DNA from 2 places in the Streptomyces sp. NPDC016309 genome. Region 1 is predicted to be linked to the other one. Evidence: riboswitches for the same ligand, from Rfam matches in the RefSeq annotation. Region 1 holds a riboswitch; the other holds the start of a gene.

Region 1 (9,873 bases):
TGACGTCGTCCCTGATCAGGCGCTCGGCCAGGATGCGGGCGCCGTCCAGGGTGCGCTGCTGGCGCTCCTTGAAGTCCTCGCTCGCCGCGACCTTGAACGAGACCGCCTTGGCGGCGATCACGTGCTCCAGCGGACCGCCCTGCTGACCGGGGAAGACCGCGGAGTTGATCTTCTTGGCGAGCTCGGCCGTGGACAGGATCACGCCACCGCGCGGGCCGCCCAGCGTCTTGTGGGTCGTGGTGGTGACCACATGGGCGTGCGGCACCGGGTTGGGGTGCAGACCGGCGGCGACCAGACCCGCGAAGTGGGCCATGTCGACCATCAGGTACGCGCCGACCTCGTCCGCCACCCGGCGGAAGGCGGCGAAGTCGAGCTGGCGCGGGTAGGCGGACCAGCCGGCGACGATCAGCTTCGGCTTGTGCTCCTTGGCGAGCTTCTCGACCTCGGCCATGTCGACCTGGCCGGTAGCGTCGTCGACGTGGTACGCGACCACGTTGTAGAGCTTCCCGGAGAAGTTGATCTTCATGCCGTGGGTCAGGTGACCGCCGTGGGCGAGGTTCAGGCCCATGATCGTGTCACCCGGCTTGAGCAGGGCGAACATCGCAGCGGCGTTCGCCTGGGCGCCCGAGTGCGGCTGGACGTTGGCGTGCTCGGCGCCGAAGAGGGCCTTGATGCGGTCGATGGCGATCTGCTCGACCACGTCGACGTGCTCGCAGCCGCCGTAGTAGCGGCGGCCGGGGTAGCCCTCGGCGTACTTGTTGGTCAGGACGGAGCCCTGGGCCTCCATGACCGCGACCGGAGCGAAGTTCTCCGAGGCGATCATCTCGAGGGTGGACTGCTGCCGGTGGAGCTCGGCGTCGACGGCGGCGGCGACGTCCGGGTCCAGCTCGTGGAGAGGGGTGTTCAGAAGCGACATCGGGGAAGGTCCTTAGCTGCCGGAGAACTCGGTGTACTCGTCGGCGGTGAGCAGGTCCTTCGGCTCCTCCGCGACGCGTACCTTGAACAGCCAGCCGCCCTCGAACGGGGCGGTGTTCACCAGCGACGGGTCGTCGACGACGTCCTGGTTGGCCTCGACGACCTCGCCGGTCACCGGGGAGTACAGGTCGCTGACGGACTTGGTCGACTCCAGCTCACCACAGGTCTCGCCCGCGGTCACCGTGTCACCGACCGCCGGGAGCTGGACGTACACGACGTCGCCGAGGGCGTTCGCCGCGTGCTCCGTGATGCCGACCGCCGACACGCCGTCCTCGGCGGCCGACAGCCACTCGTGCTCCTTGCTGTAGCGCAGCTGCTGGGGGTTGCTCATGACTGGGATTCTCCTGTACGCGGGGGAGTGCTGGTGAACGGGGTGGTGGTGCGGGTGGTCACTTCTGGCGCTTGTAGAACGGCAGCGCCACGACCTCGTACGGCTCATGGGTACCGCGGATGTCGACACCGACGCCCTCGGTGCCCGGCGCGGCGTGCGCCGCGTCCACGTAGGCCATGGCGATCGGCTTGCCCAGCGTCGGCGACGGGGCACCCGAGGTGACCTCGCCGATCACCGTGCCGTCCGCCACCACGGACATCCCGGCGCGCGGCACCCGGCGGCCCTGGGCGACCAGGCCGACCAGTGTGCGCGGCGGGGCGATCTGCGCCCGCTCGGCGGCGGCCGTCAGGGCCTCGCGGCCCACGAAGTCGCCCTCCTTCTCGAACTTGACCACCCGGCCCAGGCCCGCGTCGAACGGGGTCAGGGAGGTCGTCAGCTCGTGCCCGTACAGCGGCATGCCCGCCTCCAGGCGCAGCGTGTCGCGGCAGGACAGCCCGCACGGGATCAGGCCGACCCCGGCCCCCGCCGCCGTCAGCGCCTGCCACAGCTCCTCCGCGTACCGCGGCTCCACGAACAGCTCGAAGCCGTCCTCGCCCGTGTAGCCGGTACGGGCGATCAGCGCGGGCACGCCCGCCACGGTGCCGGGCAGGCCCGCGTAGTACTTCAGCCCGTCCAGGTCGGCGTCGGTGAGCGACTTCAGGATGCCGGGGGACTCCGGACCCTGGACGGCCAGCAGCGCGTAGGCGTCCCGGTCGTCGCGCACCACGGCGTCGAAGCCGGCGGCACGGGCGGTGAGCGCGTCGAGGACGACCTGCGCGTTGGAGGCGTTGGCGACCACCATGTACTCGGTCTCGCCGAGCCGGTACACGATCAGGTCGTCGAGGATCCCGCCGTCCTCCTGGCAGATCATCGTGTAGCGGGCGCGGCCGGTGCCGACGCTGCCGATGTTGCCGACGAGCGCGAAGTCCAGCAGGTCCGCGGCCTGCGGCCCGGTGACGGTGATCTCACCCATGTGGGAGAGGTCGAAGAGTCCGGCCTTGGTGCGGACGGCGTTGTGCTCGTCGCGCTCGCTCCCGTACCGCAGCGGCATGTCCCAGCCCGCGAAGTCGGTCATGGTCGCGCCCAGCGCACGATGCACGGCATCGAGGGCGGTCAGGCGGGGGGCAGTGCTCATGTGATGTGGCTCCCAGGTCCCAGGACGGGCATGGCTCGAAGACGATCCTCCCCATCTGTCATCGGAACCTGAGAGGTTCACCGTGACCGTACGGGGACGGCCCTCGGCTTGCACCTTGGGTGGAGCCGCCGCGGCGGCCCGCTTTTCAGATCTGCCTCATCCACGCGGTACGGGGCCTGAGAGATTCAAGGGAGGAACTTGCTCCTTCGGCGCCCGGGCGGGACCCGGAACTCTCCCGCGCGGATTCAAGCGGCCGGTATGCGGTTGTGGCGCAACGGTGTGCGTCGGCGCGCACATCATTGCACGCGGTCCGGCGACGGCAAATCGCTTGTGCCTTATTACCCCTTCTTTACACTTCTTGGGCAAGGGTCGGGTCAGCCGACCCAGCAGGGGGAGAAGCGATGACGTTGCAGCGGACCGGTGGGTACGCGACGACGGGCGTACCCGCTCAGCCGGGCCTGCCCGCGCGGGGCCGTGCGGCGGCCGCCGCCCCGCCGGTGGTGCGCGACCTGCGGGACCGCGACGGCCGGCTCCCCCGGACCCTGGCCTTCGCCCCCGGCGACCTGGTGGTCGTCTCCGGCCTGCCGGGCAGCGGGAAGTCCACGCTGATCGCCCGGACGGCCCCGGGCTGCGGCATCGACTCGCAGGACACCCGCGAGCGCTGGGAGCGCCGGGTGCCCGGCTTCCTGCCGTACGCGGTCTACCGCCCCCTCGTCCGGTTCGCCCACTACGCGGGGCTGTGGCGGGTGCTGCGCTCCGGCGCCGCCGCCGTCGTCCACGACTGCGGCACGCAGGCCTGGGTGCGCCGCTGGCTGGCCCGCGAGGCGGCCCGGCGCGGCCGGGCCCTGCACCTGCTCCTGCTGGACGTCCCGCCCGGCACCGCCCGCCAGGGCCAGCGGGAGCGCGGCCGCGGGGTGTCCGGGTACGCCTTCCGGCGGCACCGCGCGGCGGTGGGCCGGCTGGTCCGGGACGCCGAGCGGGGCGTCGTGCCGCGCGGCTGCGCCTCGGCCGTCCTGCTCGACCGGCCGGCGGCGTCCGCGCTCACCCGCGTCACCTTCTCCTGACCCCGCGCGCTCCGGCACCCCCAGCGGCCGACGCGCTCCGGCGGGCCCCGCGTTAGGGTGCTGCGGGCAGCGACAGGCACGCGCGGGAAGGACCAGGAACACCAGTGGACACTGCATGGCCGGGCAACGAGCTCGAAGAGGTGCTCGCCGCCTCGCTCGGCAACCCCGCGGCCGGCGGCCGCCTCGTCGAGGTGCTGGGCCGCAGCGACATATGGGTGCCCCTGCCCAACGGCGGCGCCCCCGACAGCCCCAGCCTCGACCTGCCCACCCTGGAGATCGACGGCCTCCCCTACGTCCCGGTCTTCAGCTCCCTGGCACAGTTCACCCACTGCGTCGGCGCCCACATGCCGTACGCCGTCGCCCCGGCCGTCGAGTTCGCGCGCGGCCTGCCCCCGCAGCTCGGCATCGCCGTGAATCCGGGCGGTGCCGTCGGCGCCCCGCTGCCCCCGCCCGCCGTCGCCGAGCTCTGCCGGACCGGCCGCACCCCGCTGGACGGCCCCGCGAGCGGCGCCCGGGTGCGGCTGTTCGAGCCGGACTGGCAGGAGGACCCGGTGGACTTCCTGTCCGCCGCGGCCGCCGAGTTCGACGCCACCGCCACCGTCCTGACCGCCCGCCGCTGCCTCGCCAGCATCGAGGGCGACAGCCCGACCCTGTTCATCGGCGTACAGCTCTCCTCCTGGGAGGGTGCCGACCGCACCGTACCGATGGACGCCCTGGGCCGGGCACTGGGCCGCGTCGGCCCCACGGCGGTGCCCTGGCCGGTCAACATGGTCCTGCTCGACGTCGCCCAGGACCCGGTCGGCGACTGGATGCTGGAGAAGGTGCGGCCCTTCTACCGGCGCGGGCACGCATAAGCTGGTCTGGTCGGGTGGACGGAAGAGGGGCGGGACCCAGGGTGAGCGCGTCAGGCACCGCGGCGGCCGGAGCGGCCGCCGGACAGGTCGAGCACCTGCTGGGCGAGGTCACGCCCGGGCGCTACGACACGTACGAGGCGCTGCTGCACGCCCTGGCCGAGGGCCGGCTGTGGATGCTGCTCTGGCACGGCCACGCGGGCTCCTCCGACGCCCAGTACGGCAACATGGAGGTCGACGGCCTCGGGTACGCCCCGTGCGTCACCTCCGCGCAGGAGCTCGCCGTCTCCGGCTGGAACCGCGCCCACGAGGTCATCGGCGGCCGCGACATCGCCCGCGCCCTCTACCCCGACCGCTGGGGCATCTGGCTCAACCCGCACGCGCCCGGCGGCGGCGTCGGCATCCCGTGGCCCGACCTGCGCCGCATCGCCACCGGCCTGGACCGGATGCCCGCCGGACCGCTCAAACTGTCCGAACCCGGCATCCAGATCCCGCAGTTCTACGCCCTGCTCACCCAGAACGCCCACCGCACCCCCGCCGTCCGCTCGCTGCGCCGCGCCTGGGTCCAGCCGGCCCTCGGCACCCCGTACCTCGCCATCGGCCTCGACCTGTACGACACCGGCCAGGCGTCCGTCGACGCGGTGCGCGCGATGATGCAGCAGTCCGTGACCGCCGTCCCCGACGGCCTGCCCGTCTCCACGGTCGCCATGTCCGACGAGTACGACCCGGTGACGATGTGGCTGCGGGCCAACGCCCGCCCCTTCTACGACCGGGAGGCGCACGCCACCGCCCCCATGGTCCCGGGCACGGGGTACGGCTACCCGCCCCGCTCCTGACACGTCCCGAGCGGGCCGCGACCCGGTGTCCGTTTCGGTGGAGTAGCGGCCGAGTTGGTCCGCTGAGGCGATCTTCCCGTCCGCATAACGGAAGCCGACGACCCGCATCACGGTTGCGCAAACATTCCCGGTGAGGTCTGGCGGGTGATCGTGAACCCATTGAAGACTCCCCCCAACCAGGGGACGTCGCACATGCGTGCAGCGCATTTCCGCACCCCCTGAACGGACCGCGCCGCAGACCCGGGCGGTTCGTCGAGCACTGTCGGCGACCGTCGGCACGGGCGAGCACGAGGGACGATGACCGCACCCATGGAGACCACCGGATCGCAGGCCGAGGCAGCGCCTGAGGCCGTACTTGAAGGCGTCAAGTCCAAGCAGATCGAAGGTCGTTCACTCGGTCAGATCGCCTGGACCCGCTTCAAGCGGGACAAGCTGGCGGTGACCGGCGGGATCGTCGTCGTCCTGCTCATCCTGATCGCCGTCCTCTCCCGCCCGATCCAGTCGGTGCTGGGGCTGGACCCGAACGCCTTCCAGCAGGACCTGCTCGACCCCAACACCTCCCTCCCCAAGGGCGGTCTCGGCGGGATGAGCGTGGACCACCCGCTGGGCGTCGACCCGAAGTTCGGCCGCGACATCCTCGCCCGGATCCTGGAGGGCTCCTGGGTCTCGCTGGTCGTCGCCTTCGGCGCGACGATCCTGTCCAACGTCATCGGCGTGGTGCTCGGCCTGATCGCCGGGTACTACGGCGGCCGCGTGGACACCTTCGTCAGCCGGCTGATGGACACCTTCCTGGCCTTCCCGCTGCTGCTGTTCGCCATCGCCATCTCGGCGACGCTCCAGGGCGGTGCCTTCGGTCTGGAGGGCCTGCCGCTGCACATCAGCGTGCTGATCTTCGTCATCGGGTTCTTCAACTGGCCCTACATGGCGCGTATCGTGCGCGGCCAGACCCTGGCCCTGCGCGAGCGCGAGTTCATCGACGCCTCGCGCGGGATGGGGGCCCGCGGCCCGTACATCCTCTTCCGCGAGCTGCTGCCGAACCTCGTGGGACCGATCACCGTCTACGCGACCCTGCTCATTCCGACCAACATCATCTTCGAGGCGTCGCTCAGCTTCCTCGGCGTCGGGATCCAGCCACCGCAGGCCTCGTGGGGCGGCATGCTGAGGGACGCGGTCAACTTCTTCGAAGTCGATCCGCAGTACATGCTCGTCCCCGGCCTCGCGATCTTCATCACCGTACTGGCCTTCAACCTGCTCGGTGATGGCCTCCGGGACGCTCTCGACCCGCGCAGCCGCTGACGTCTGCCACGTCATCCGCGGCGGCCGCGCAACCGGCCGGGAACGTACCGGCAATTTTCCGAATACAAAGGGGAGTTCGACGAAAATGCGAAGGTCAGCAGTGGCCGCTCTCGCGGTCGTCAGCAGTGCCAGCCTGCTTCTCGCGGGCTGCAGCAAGGCGGACGACGGCGGCTCGGACGGCAACAAGGGCAACGCCAAGGCGAACGCCGCGACGACCGGTGTCGTCAACGCCTCGGACAAGAAGGGCGGCACGGTCACCTACGCGATGGCCGACGCCCCCGAGTCGTTCGACCCGGGCAACACGTACTACGCCTTCATCTACAACTTCAGCCGCCTTTACGCGCGTCCGCTGACGACCTTCAAGCCGGCCCCCGGGGAGAAGGGCAACGAGCTGGTCCCCGACCTCGCCGAGAGCATGGGCGTCCCCAGCGACGGCGGCAAGACCTGGACGTACAAGATCCGCAAGGGTCTCAAGTACGACGACGGCACGCCGATCACCGCCAAGGACGTCAAGTACGCGGTCGAGCGCTCCAACTTCGCCCGTGACGTGCTGTCGCTGGGCCCCAACTACTTCCAGCAGCTCCTCGACGACCCCGCCAAGTACAAGGGCCCGTACAAGGACAAGAGCGAGAAGGGTCTGGCCTCCATCCAGACCCCGGACGACCACACCATCGTCTTCAAGCTCAACAAGCCCTTCGCGGACTTCGACTACCTGGTCAGCGCCCCGCAGACCGCCCCGGTGCCGAAGGCCAAGGACAAGGGCGTGGACTACACCAAGTCCATCGCCTCGTCCGGCTCGTACAAGTTCGCGAGCTACCAGGACGGCAAGCAGATCACCCTGGTCCGCAACGAGAACTGGAGCGCGGCCACCGACCCGCTGCGCAAGCAGTACCCGGACAAGATCGTCCTGAACCTCAAGGTCGCCCAGGCCACCATCGACAAGGACCTGGTCGCCGGTGACGTCGTCGCCGACCTGGCCGGCCGCGGCGTCGACACCCAGACGCAGGCGCAGGTGCTCGCCAAGGACGACCTGAAGGCCAACACCGACAACGCGCTCGGCGGCCGCCTCGTCTACACGGCGATCAACACCAAGGTGAAGCCGTTCGACAACGTCGAGTGCCGCAAGGCCGTGCAGTACGCCATCGACAAGGTCTCCGTGCAGACCGTCATGGGCGGCCCCATCCGCGGTGACATCGCCTCCACGGTGCTGCCCACCGACATCCCGGGCTACCAGAAGTTCGACACGTACGCCACGCCCGGCAACAAGGGTGACGTCGCCAAGGCCAAGCAGCACCTGAAGGCCTGCGGCCAGGAGAAGATCTCCACCTTCATCTCCGCCCGCAGCGACCGCCAGAGCGAGGTCGACGCCGCCACGGCGGTCGTCGAGTCGCTGAAGAAGGTCGGCATCGACGCCAAGATCAAGCAGTACCCGTCGTCGAAGTACTTCTCCGACTACGCCGGTGTCCCCTCCTTCACCAAGAAGCAGAACATCGGTCTGATCATGATGCAGTGGGGCGCCGACTGGCCGACCGGCTACGGCTACCTCCAGCAGATCGTCCACGGCAAGGCCATCGGCCAGTCCGGCAACACCAACCTCTCGGAGCTGAACGACCCCGCGGTCAACAAGCTCCTGGACGACGCCATCGCCAACACCGACGAGAACGCCCGCAACGCGGCCTACGGCGAGATCGACAAGAAGGTCATGGACCAGGCGGTCATCGTCCCGCTGACCTACTTCAAGGTCCTGCTGTACCGCTCGCCCCACGGCACCAACATGGTCTCCACGGCGGCCTTCAGCGGCCAGTACGACTACCTCAACATCGGCACCACGAAGAAGTAGCCCCGGAAGGCAGGTGAAGGCATTGGTGCCCGCGGGCCCCCGCGCACACCGCGCGGCCCGCGGGCACCGGCGCCGGTCCCCGTGATCTCGTACATCATCCGCCGGCTGATCGCGGCAGTGATCCTGCTGCTGGTCGTCACGGCGGTCACCTTCGGCATCTTCTTCATCCTGCCGAAGCTGGCCGGACAGACCGTCGATCAACTGGCCCAGCAGTACATCGGCAAGAACCCCACACCGCAGGACATCGAGGCGGTCAAGAAGAACCTCGGCCTCGACAACCCGGTCTACGTGCAGTACTGGGACTTCATCAAGGGGATCGTCTCCGGCGCCACCTACGAACGGGGCCCCGCCACCGTCCGGTGCGACATGCCCTGCTTCGGTTACTCCTTCAAGACCAACCTGGAGGTCTGGCCGGAGCTCGTCGACCGGCTCCCGGTCACCATCTCCCTGGCCATCGGCGCCGCGGTGCTGTGGCTCGTCTCCGGCATCGTCGTCGGCGTCATCTCGGCCCTCAAGCCCGGCTCCTTCTTCGACCGGGCCGCCATGGGCGGCGCGCTCGCCGGCGTCTCGCTTCCGATCTTCTTCACCGCCCAGCTCTTCCTGCTGCTCTTCAGCTACAAGCTGGAGATCTTCGGGCGGACGTACGTCCCGTTCACGGAGAACCCCTCGCAGTGGGCCAACACCCTCTTCCTGCCGTGGTGCTCCCTCGCCCTGCTCTACGCGGCGATCTACGCCCGCCTCACCCGCTCCGGGATGCTGGAGGCGATGAGCGAGGACTTCATCCGCACCGCCCGCGCCAAGGGCATGCGGGAGCGCCGGGTCGTCGCCAAGCACGGCCTGCGGGCCGCGCTCACCCCGATCGTCACCGTCTTCGGCATGGACATCGGCCTGCTGCTCGGCGGCGCGGTGATCACCGAGTCGGTGTACTCGCTGCACGGCATCGGCGAGTACGCGGTGCAGTCGATCGTCGCCAACGACCTGCCGCCGATTCTCGGCGTCACCCTGCTCGCGGCGTTCTTCGTCGTCTTCCTCAACCTCGTGGTTGACCTTCTGTACGCCGTCGTCGACCCGCGCGTGAGGGTGTCATGACCGAACTGTCCAAGACCGGCGCCGTGGTGGAGGACCGCCCCGGCACCTCCGAGCCGCGCGCCTTCCTCGACGTCCGCGACCTCAAGGTCCACTTCCCCACCGACGACGGCCTGGTCAAGTCCGTCGACGGGCTCTCCTTCCAGTTGGAGAAGGGCAAGACCCTCGGCGTGGTCGGCGAGTCCGGCTCCGGCAAGTCCGTCACCTCGCTCGCCATCATGGGCCTGCACCGGCTCGGCGCGCGCGGCAAGAACGTGCGGATGAGCGGGGAGATCTGGCTCGACGGCAAGGAGCTGGTGAACGCCGACCCCGACGAGGTGCGGCGGCTGCGGGGCCGCGAGATGGCGATGATCTTCCAGGACCCGCTGTCGGCGATGCACCCGTACTACACGGTCGGCAACCAGATCGTGGAGGCGTACC
Region 2 (9,873 bases), on a different contig from region 1:
ACAGTCCGCGCGAAACTGGGACTGGCGGCCGGGCTGGTACTGGCCGCGTTCGTGGTCACCCTCGGCGCGGCGCAGGCGCAGATATCGGCACCGGTGGTGGCGAAGGAGCGCGAGGAGCTGATCGACCGCATCGGGTCGGAGACCTCGGCGGCGGACCGCCTGGAGAAGGACATCGAGTCGCTCCGCACCGAGGTGGGGGAGCGGCAGCGCAAGGCCCTGGAGCAGCACGGCGGGGACCAGGGGCAGCTTGTCGCGCTGCTGTCCGGGGCGACGCCGGTCCGGGGACCGGGCGTGCGACTGGTCGTGGACGACGCCAAGGGCACCGACGAGGGTGGTGGCGGGCCGCGGGAATCGAGCGGGTTCGCCGACACCGGCCGGGTCCGGGACCGCGACATGCAGCGGGTCGTCAACGGATTGTGGCAGGCGGGCGCGGAGGCCATCGCCATCAATGGACAGCGGCTGACCGCCCTGTCGGCCATCCGCGCGGCGGGCGACGCCATACTGGTCGACAACAAACCACTGGTGCCGCCGTACACGGTGCTGGCGGTCGGGGACGGAAAGAAGCTCCGCACGGCGTTCCAGGACAGCGCCGACGGGCAGTACCTGAGCGTGCTCCAGGAGAACTTCGGTATCCGCACCAGCATTTCGGACCAGGGCGAGGTGCGCCTGCCGGCGGCGCCGAGCCTGATCGTACGTACAGCACAGCCGAGCGACACCGGGCCCGGGACGGGTGACGGGCAGGGCACGGCCGACACAGGGAAGGGCACATCGTGATCGCCGTACTGGGCCTCGTCGTGGGAGTCGTGGTCGGACTGTTCGTCCGGCCCGAGGTACCGGCGGTGGTCGAGCCCTACCTGCCGATCGCCGTCGTGGCCGCCCTGGACGCGGTGTTCGGCGGCCTGCGGGCCATGCTCGACGGGATCTTCGTCGACAAGGTCTTCGTCGTCTCCTTCCTGTCGAACGTGGTCGTGGCCGCGCTGATCGTGTTCCTCGGCGACAAGCTGGGCGTCGGCGCGCAGCTTTCCACCGGCGTGGTCGTCGTGCTCGGCATCCGGATCTTCTCCAACGCGGCCGCCATCCGGCGGCACGTGTTCCGGGCGTGAGGCCGATGAGCAACCACGAAGAGACACCCGACAACACCCCCACCCCCACCCCCGACCCCGCCCCCGGCGCCGGCCCCACTCCCACGCCCGCCCCCGACCCCGCCCCCGGGCAGGAGGCGACGGCGGAGGCCAGGACCGGGCGGCAGCGGCTGGCGGCCGGGCTGTGGCCCCCGCGCGTCACACGAGCGCAACTCATCGTGGCCGTCCTGCTGTTCGGGCTGGGGCTGGGCCTGGCCATCCAGGTCCGGTCGACCAGCGACACCGGTGCACTGCGGGGCGCGCGCCAGGAGGACCTGGTGCGGATCCTGGACGAGCTCGACGACCGCACGCAGCGCCTGGAGGACGAGAAGGCACGCCTGGAGGACCAGCGCACCGAGCTGGAGAACAGCTCCGACCAGGCGGAAGAGGCACGCAAGCAGACGCTGGAAAAGGAGCGGCAGCTCGGCGTCCTGGCCGGTACCGTGGCCGCCCAGGGTCCCGGCATCACGCTGACCATCGACGACGGTGCCGGTGCGGTCGAGTCGGACATGCTGCTCGACGCGATCCAGGAGCTGCGGGCCGCGGGCGCCGAGGCGATCCAGGTGAACGGCGTCCGGGTCGTCGCCGACACCTACTTCTCCGGTGACGCGGGGGACATCGAGGTGGACGGCCGGAAGGTGAAGGCGCCCTACCGCTTCAAGGTCATCGGCAAGCCCCAGGACCTCGAACCGGCGCTGAACATCCCGGGAGGCGTCGTCCAGACGCTGGAGAAGGAGCAGGCCACCGCTACGGTCACCCGGTCGCAGAAGATCGTCGTGGACGCCTTGCGACCGGCGGAGCGGCCTGACTACGCTCGGTCGTCATCGCAGTGAGGCGGGGGTACATGGGGGACATGCGGCGAGAACCCGTCCTCGGTGACGGGCCGGGGCGCGGAAAGCGGTCCGGCATGCGCGGACGTACGGCGGGAACCGGAAGACGGGCGCGGGAGTGGCGGGTTGCGGGGGGTCGGCGCACCACATACGTGGCGCGTGATGGAAACTGTCCGGAGGATACGGACGTTGTGATGGTGTCCGGGTCGGCAGGTGTGTTCATTCAGGGTTCGTCCTGCCCCACGGGCGGGTCTGTTTCGTTCAAGGGGAATCGCCCGTGAAGTTGTTTGCGAAGTTGTTCGGCAAGAGCGCACGCGAGGACGGCGGCAACGCCAGGCATCGCGCGCCGCGCCATGGCCAGGGTGAGGAGCAGGGTGGCGAGCGCCCGCTCTTCCGTGACGAGGTGGCGGGTGGTGACATTCCGGGGGGCCAGGGCGCGTCTGTTGACCCTGCCGGTTCCGGCCGCATAGGTTTCGGGGAACCATCAACCTCGAGTGCGGGTGGAGGGTTTGCCTCCGACCCGTACGCGACGAACGCCCACGCGGGCCAGCCGCGGCAGGAGGATTCGTCCATGCCGGTGTGTACGAGGTGCGGGCACCGCAACGCCGAGGCGAGCCGGTTCTGCTCCAACTGCGGCGCGCCGCTGCGCGGCGGAGCGCCGGCGGAGCGCGCGTCCGAGACGACGTCGACGATCTCGATCTCCGGCCTGGAGGCGTACGACTCCGAGGTCACCGGCCAGACGCAGCTTCCGTCGCTGTCGCCCGAGGCCCAGGCGGCCGTCGAGGCGCTGCCGCTCGGCTCGGCGCTCCTGGTGGTGCGGCGCGGTCCGAACTCGGGCAGCCGCTTCCTGCTGGACAGCGACCTGACCACGGCGGGGCGGCACCCGCAGAGCGACATCTTCCTGGACGACGTGACGGTGTCGCGGCGCCACGTGGAGTTCCGCAGGTCGCCCGACGGCAGCTTCACCGTCTCCGACGTCGGCAGCCTCAACGGCACCTACGTCAACCGTGAGCGGATCGACTCGGTCCCGCTGGCGAACGGTGACGAGGTGCAGATCGGCAAGTACCGGCTGGTCTTCTACGCGAGCCAGCGGGGCGTGTGACCCGGCAGGGGAGGCCCATGCTGCGAACCACGACGGGCGGTGCCGGCAACGGCACCGCCGGGGCGGCCGATCAGCTGGTGAGCATCGGGACGGTGCTCAACCAGCTGCGCGAGGAGTTCCCCGAGGTCACCATCTCCAAGATCCGGTTCCTGGAGGCCGAGGGGCTCGTCGAGCCGCGGCGGACGGCTTCCGGGTACCGGAAGTTCAGCCCGCGGGACGTGGAGCGGCTGGCGCGCATCCTGCGGATGCAGCGGGACCACTACCTGCCGCTGAAGGTGATCCGGGAGCATCTGGACGCCGTGGAGCGCGGTGAGCGCGTGGAGCTCCCGGCCGCTCCCGGACCGCAGCGCGAGCCCCAGGACGGGGACCTCTGGGAGCCGCCCGCGGAGGACCGGCCGACCGCCGCCCGGGTGGGCCGGGCGGAGCTCCTGGCCGCCGCGGGGGCCGGGGAGGACGAGCTGGCCGAATGGGAGTCGTACGGGCTCGTCGTGCAGGGCGTGGACGGCGGGTACGACGCCGAGGCGGTCACCGTCGCCAGGCTGGTGGCGGATCTGGGCAGATTCGGTCTCGAACCGAGGCACCTGCGGGCGGTGAAGGCCGCCGCCGAGCGGGAGGCGGGCCTGGTCGAACAGGTCGTGGCGCCCTTGCGCAGGCACAGGAACCCGCAGACCAGGGCCCATGCCGAGGCGACCGTGAAGGAGCTGGCGGCGCTGTCCGTGCGGCTGCACGCGGCCCTGGTTCAGACGGCTCTCGGCGTCCGCTTGCACTGATCTTGACAGAGCCCGACTATCCAAACCGGTCCGGCACGTCCTAGGGTTGCAATGTGAACGAGCTCGATGTTGTCGGTGTCCGGGTGGAAATGCCGTCCAACCAGCCGATCGTGCTCCTGCGTGAAGTGGGAGGCGACCGGTACCTCCCGATCTGGATCGGTCCGGGAGAGGCGACGGCGATCGCCTTCGCCCAGCAGGGCATGGCTCCCGCCCGGCCGCTCACCCATGACCTCTTCAAGGACGTCCTCGAGGCCGTGGGCCAGGAGCTGACCGAGGTCCGGATCACGGATCTGCGCGAAGGGGTCTTCTACGCGGAGCTGGTCTTCGCCAGCGGGGTGGAGGTGAGCGCCCGGCCCTCCGACGCCATAGCGCTGGCCCTGCGCACCGGGACTCCGATCTACGGGAGCGACGGCGTCCTCGACGACGCGGGGATCGCCATCCCGGACGAGCAGGAGGACGAGGTGGAGAAGTTCCGCGAGTTCCTCGACCAGATCTCGCCCGAGGACTTCGGCACCAGCAGCCAGTGAGGCCTACGGCCCGGTGAGCCGGCGTGGTACGGCCGTGGCTCCGGGAGGCCGGTGGTCCTGCCGGTGGTGCGGCCCTCGGGGGGATGCCCGCCGAGGGGCCGTCGGGGTCGGCCCTGCGCGTCGCCCGCCGTCCGCGAACGGACGTTCGCGGGGTGGTCCGGGGAGCGCCGATCGGGGTCCGAGGTGAGGGCTTTCCGCCCATTCGGCCATCTCTACCCGTATTCGGGATACGAGAAACCACTCTCAGGGTGATTATCACTCGGCGTGCCGAGTGTGGCGATCGTTGACGCACCCCTGGCGACTGCCTACCGTCGAGATGGCAGGTCAAGGACGGAGGGTCGGCGTGATGAGCAGCGGCGACGGTGCGACTGGGGGCCTCCCCGGACGAAGTCTGGGGACGAGCGGGCCGTATCCGCTCTACGGGAGCACGGCCGACCGGTTCCCGGCGGGAGTGGCCGGTGGCGCGGGTGCCGACGCCGTGGCGGCAGACCCGGGCGAAGGGGCCGACGAGGCCCCGGAAACGATCGGCTACCGGGGCCCCACCGCGTGCGCGGCCGCGGGCATCACGTACCGGCAGCTCGACTACTGGGCCCGTACTGGGCTGGTGGAGCCGAGCGTGCGGCCCGCGTACGGATCCGGCACCCAGCGGCTCTACAGCTTCCGGGACGTGGTCGTCCTCAAGATCGTCAAGCGGTTCCTGGACACGGGGGTCGCCCTCCAGAACATCCGCGCGGCCGTGCAGCACCTGCGCGCCCGGGACGTCGGCGACCTGGAGCGCATGACGCTCATGAGCGACGGCGCCACCGTCTACGAGTGCTCCTCGCCGGACGAGGTCGTCGATCTGCTCCAGGGCGGCCAGGGCGTCTTCGGGATCGCCGTGGGCGTGGTGTGGCGGGACGTGGAGGCGGCGCTGTCGCAGCTCCACGGGGAGCGCGTCGACACCGGCGAGACCCTGGTGCGGCACAACCCCTCCGACGAACTGGCGCGCAGGCGTCGCGACCGGGCCGTCTGACCGCCGCGTTCCGCACGGGTGTGCGGGCGATTGTCAGTGGTGTGCGGCAGCATCAGTGGTGTGAGAGCCGCGCCGACGATCCTGCATCTGGACATGGATGCCTTCTTCGCGGCCGCCGAGCAGGCGGCGAAGCCGAGTCTGCGCGGCAAGCCGGTGGTGGTCGGCGGGCTGGGACCGCGCGGGGTCGTCGCCACCGCGTCGTACGAGGCGCGGCGGTTCGGGGTCCATTCGGCGATGCCGATGGCGCAGGCGCGGCGGCTGGCGCCGAACGCCGCGTACCTGGTGCCGCGCTTCTCGCTCTACCGCTCGGTGAGCGACCAGGTCATGGAACTGCTGCGGGGGCTGTCGCCCCTGGTGGAGCCGCTGAGCCTCGACGAGGCCTTCGTAGACCTGGAGGCCGGTGGCTCGGCCCATGACGCGCAGACGGCCCGGGAGGCCGGTGAGCGGCTGCGCAGGGACATCCGCGCGGTGACCGGACTGACCGGCTCCGTCGGGCTGGCCGGCTCCAAGATGATCGCGAAGATCGCCTCGGAGGAGGCCAAGCCGGACGGGCTGGTGCTGATCGAGCCCGGGACGGAGCGCGAACTGCTGGACCCCAAGTCGGTGCGGATCCTGCCGGGGGTGGGGCCCGCCACCGGGGAGCACCTGCGGCGGGCGGGGATGACGACGGTGGCGGACCTGGCGGCGGCGGGCGAGGACGAGCTGGTACGGCTGCTGGGGAAGGCGCACGGGGAGTCGCTGTACCGGATGGCCATGGGATACGACGACCGGCCGGTGGTGGCGGAGCGGGACGCCAAGTCCGTGTCCGTGGAGGACACCTTCGACGTGGACCTGCACGACCGGGTGCGGGTGCGGACGGAGGTGGAGCGGCTGGCCGAGCGGTGCGTGCGGCGGCTGCGCGGCGCGGGCCGGTCGGGGCGGACGGTGGTGCTCAAGGTGCGGAGGTACGACTTCTCCACGCTGACCCGGTCGGAGACATTGCGCGGCCCGACGGACGACCCCGTGGTGGTGCGCGAGGCCGCGGCGCGGCTGCTGGACGCGGTGGACACCACGGGCGGGGTGCGGCTGCTGGGCGTCGGGGTCACGGGGCTGGCGGACTACACGCAGGAGGACCTGTTCGCCCAGGCCGCGGCGGAGCGGGCGGCCGCGGAGGGGCAGCCGGGGCCGTCGGAGGGCGGGGCCGCGGAGCGCGTGGCGGCGGTGGGCGCGGACGCCACCGGTTCCGGCGCGGCGGGCGCCGGCGGCGGGGGCACGCACGGCGAGGGGCCGCCTGCTCCCGGGGCGGTGGCCGGCGGGACGGCCGCGGGGGCCCCGCTGCCGGGTGCGGGCGCCGCGGCGGGGGAGCCGGGTGCGGCGGAGCCGGAGGCGCGGCGGTGGTCGGCGGGCCAGGACGTGCGGCACGCCGCGTACGGCGCGGGCTGGGTGCAGGGCAGCGGGCTGGGCCGGGTGACCGTGCGGTTCGAGGAACCCGGGTCGGCGCCCGGGCGGGTGCGCACGTTCCGGTCCGACGACCCGGACCTGGAGCCGTCGGACCCGCTGCCGCTCGTGGCGGGTCAGTCCTCCTGGCCGGCGACCTTGCCGAAGTCGCGGTCCGTGGACGGCGGCGGCGGGAGCGCGAGCCCGTAGTGGTGGTAGAGCTGGAGCTCCTGCTCCGGCGACAGGTGCCGGCCCACGCCGAAGTCCGGAGCGTCCTTGATCAGGCCGCGGTCGAAGGGGACGTGCAGACCGTCCTCGGCCAGCTCGCTGGGGTCCAGGGGCACGAAGGCGTCCCGGCTGAACAGGCCCGTGCGGACGGCGGCCCACTCCGGTGCGCCCGTCGCGTCGTCCAGGTAGACCTCGTCGACGGTGCCGATCTTGTGGCCGTTGCGATCGAAGGCCTTGCGGCCGATCAGGCTGCGCGGATCGATATCGGTCTGCACGGTCCCTCCAACGGGTCGCAACCGGCTCTGTCAACACTACGAAAGTGCACTTCGGTGACGTCGGCCACTCGAGGGATCGGGCCGGGACCGCGCTGGTAGGCTGGCAGACGGCCGCTGACCCCGTGCGGGAGAGTCCTCCGGAGAAACCTTTCGGAGGCGCCGAAGGAGCAAATCCTCCCCGGAATCTCTCAGGCACCCGGTACCGCACGGACGAGGTCACTCTGGAAAGCAGGGCGGGCGTCGGACGGCATCCGCTCTCACCGACGGTGAAAGCCGGCCCGCCCCGCCATGGGGAGGTCCGGTGAAGCTCTCAGGTTGAGATGACAGAGGGGGAGGCCGTCCGGGCACCCGCGCCGTGGTGCCCCTCGCAGGTCGTATCGACCAGGAGGCCTCCGCCAATGACCGCCAACCGCATTCCGCTCTCCGCACTCGAACAGGGCATCCCGTTCGAGCAGCGGCACATCGGGCCCGACGAAGAGGCCCAAGCCAAGATGCTCGCGCAGGTCGGCTACGGTTCGCTCGACGAGCTCACGGCTGCCGCGGTGCCGGATGTGATCAAGAGCGCCGAGGCGCTGGGGCTGCCCGCCGCGCGCACCGAGGCCGAGGTCCTGGCCGAGCTGCGCTCGCTCGCCGACCGCAACCAGGTCCTGGCGCCCATGATCGGCCTCGGCTACCACGGCACCTTCACCCCGCCGGTCGTCCTCCGCAACGTCATGGAGAACCCGGCCTGGTACACCGCGTACACCCCGTACCAGCCGGAGATCTCGCAGGGCCGCCTGGAGGCGCTGCTCAACTTCCAGACCGTGGTCGCCGACCTGACGGGGCTGCCCACCTCCGGCGCCTCGCTGCTCGACGAGGGCACCGCCGCCGCCGAGGCCATGTCGCTGGCCCGCCGCGTCGGCAAGGTCAAGAACGGCGTCTTCCTGGTCGACGCCGACGCCCTGCCGCAGACCATCGCCGTCATCGAGACCCGCGCCGAGCCGACCGGCGTCGAGGTCGTCGTCGCCGACGTGAGCGAGGGCATCCCGGCCGAGGTCGCCGAGCGCGGTGTCTTCGGCGTCCTGCTCCAGTACCCGGGCGCCTCCGGTGCCGTACGGGACATCAAGCCCATCATCGACCGGGCGCACGAGCTGGGCGCGATCGTCACGGTCGCCGCCGACCTGCTGGCGCTGACCCTCCTCACCTCGCCCGGTGAGCTCGGCGCCGACATCGCCGTGGGCACCACCCAGCGCTTCGGTGTGCCGATGGGCTTCGGCGGCCCGCACGCCGGCTACATGGCCGTGCGCGAGACCTTCGCCCGCAGCCTGCCCGGCCGGCTCGTCGGCGTCTCCGTCGACGCGGACGGCAACAAGGCGTACCGCCTGGCCCTCCAGACCCGTGAGCAGCACATCCGCCGCGAGAAGGCCACCAGCAACATCTGCACCGCCCAGGTGCTGCTCGCCGTCATGGCCGGCATGTACGCGGTCTACCACGGCCCCGACGGGCTGAAGCAGATCGCCCAGCGCGTCAACCGGTACGCGGCGCTCCTCGCCGAGGGCATGCGTGCGGGCGGTGTCGAGGTCGTCCACGGCACGTTCTTCGACACGGTCACCGCCCGGGTTCCGGGCCGGGCCGCCGACGTCGTCGCCGCCGCCCGCGAGAACGGGGTCAACCTCCGTCTCGTCGACGCCGACCACGTCTCCGCCGCCTGTGACGAGACCACCGGCCGCGCCCAGCTCGCCGCCGTGTGGGACGCCTTCGGCGTGTCCGGCGACATCGAGGTGCTGGACTCCGCCACCGCGGACGTGCTGCCGGCGGAGCGCCTGCGCTCCGACGCGTACCTCACCCACCCGGTCTTCCACGCGCACCGGTCCGAGACCGCGATGCTGCGCTACCTGCGCAAGCTCGCCGACCGTGACTACGCGCTGGACCGCGGCATGATCCCGCTCGGCTCCTGCACCATGAAGCTGAACGCGACCACCGAGATGGAGCCGGTGACCTGGACCGAGTTCGGCCAGATGCACCCCTTCGCGCCGGTCGACCAGGCGCAGGGCTACCTGACCCTGATCCAGGAGCTGGAGGAGCGTCTCGCCGAGGTCACCGGCTACGACAAGGTCTCCATCCAGCCCAACGCGGGTTCGCAGGGCGAGCTGGCCGGTCTGCTCGCCGTCCGCGCCTACCACCGCGCCAACGGCGACACCCGGCGCACGGTCTGCCTGATCCCCTCGTCCGCGCACGGCACCAACGCCGCCAGCGCCGTGATGGCCGGGATGAAGGTCGTGGTCGTCAAGACCGCCGACGACGGCGAGATCGACGTCGAGGACCTGCGCGCCAAGATCGAGCAGTACCGCGACGAGCTGTCCGTACTGATGATCACCTACCCGTCCACGCACGGCGTGTTCGAGGAGCACGTCGCGGACATCTGCGCCCAGGTCCACGAGGCCGGCGGCCAGGTGTACGTCGACGGCGCCAACCTCAACGCGCTGGTGGGCCTCGCCAAGCCGGGCCACTTCGGCGGCGACGTCTCGCACCTCAACCTGCACAAGACGTTCTGCATCCCGCACGGCGGTGGCGGCCCCGGTGTCGGTCCGGTCGGCGTCCGGGCGCACCTCG

The links. A riboswitch is a leader RNA that binds a small molecule or an ion and turns the genes downstream of it on or off. The one in region 1 is predicted to bind glycine.
Region 2: linked by a shared signal. The riboswitch ahead of gcvP (aminomethyl-transferring glycine dehydrogenase) and the one ahead of gcvT (glycine cleavage system aminomethyltransferase GcvT) in region 1 are both predicted to bind glycine.

The regions. Positions count from the first base shown of each region.
Region 1 is NZ_JBIBSG010000001.1:81,494-91,366, reverse strand. It holds gene glyA (serine hydroxymethyltransferase) at 1-916, opposite strand, end outside; gene gcvH (glycine cleavage system protein GcvH) at 929-1,306, opposite strand; gene gcvT (glycine cleavage system aminomethyltransferase GcvT) at 1,365-2,480, opposite strand; glycine riboswitch at 2,636-2,728, opposite strand; gene ACF068_RS00380 (AAA family ATPase) at 2,882-3,544, shown strand; gene ACF068_RS00375 (enhanced serine sensitivity protein SseB) at 3,649-4,398, shown strand; gene ACF068_RS00370 (enhanced serine sensitivity protein SseB C-terminal domain-containing protein) at 4,440-5,231, shown strand; gene ACF068_RS00365 (ABC transporter permease) at 5,529-6,527, shown strand; gene ACF068_RS00360 (ABC transporter substrate-binding protein) at 6,613-8,367, shown strand; gene ACF068_RS00355 (ABC transporter permease) at 8,449-9,456, shown strand; gene ACF068_RS00350 (ABC transporter ATP-binding protein) at 9,453-9,873, shown strand, end outside.
Region 2 is NZ_JBIBSG010000003.1:3,675-13,547, forward strand. It holds gene ACF068_RS07860 (DUF881 domain-containing protein) at 1-774, shown strand, start outside; gene ACF068_RS07865 (small basic family protein) at 771-1,103, shown strand; gene ACF068_RS07870 (DUF881 domain-containing protein) at 1,109-1,954, shown strand; gene ACF068_RS07875 (FHA domain-containing protein) at 2,121-3,053, shown strand; gene ACF068_RS07880 (MerR family transcriptional regulator) at 3,071-3,823, shown strand; gene ACF068_RS07885 (bifunctional nuclease family protein) at 3,877-4,350, shown strand; gene ACF068_RS07890 (MerR family transcriptional regulator) at 4,697-5,362, shown strand; gene ACF068_RS07895 (DNA polymerase IV) at 5,423-6,988, shown strand; gene ACF068_RS07900 (PRC-barrel domain-containing protein) at 6,916-7,281, opposite strand; glycine riboswitch at 7,397-7,496, shown strand; gene gcvP (aminomethyl-transferring glycine dehydrogenase) at 7,680-9,873, shown strand, end outside.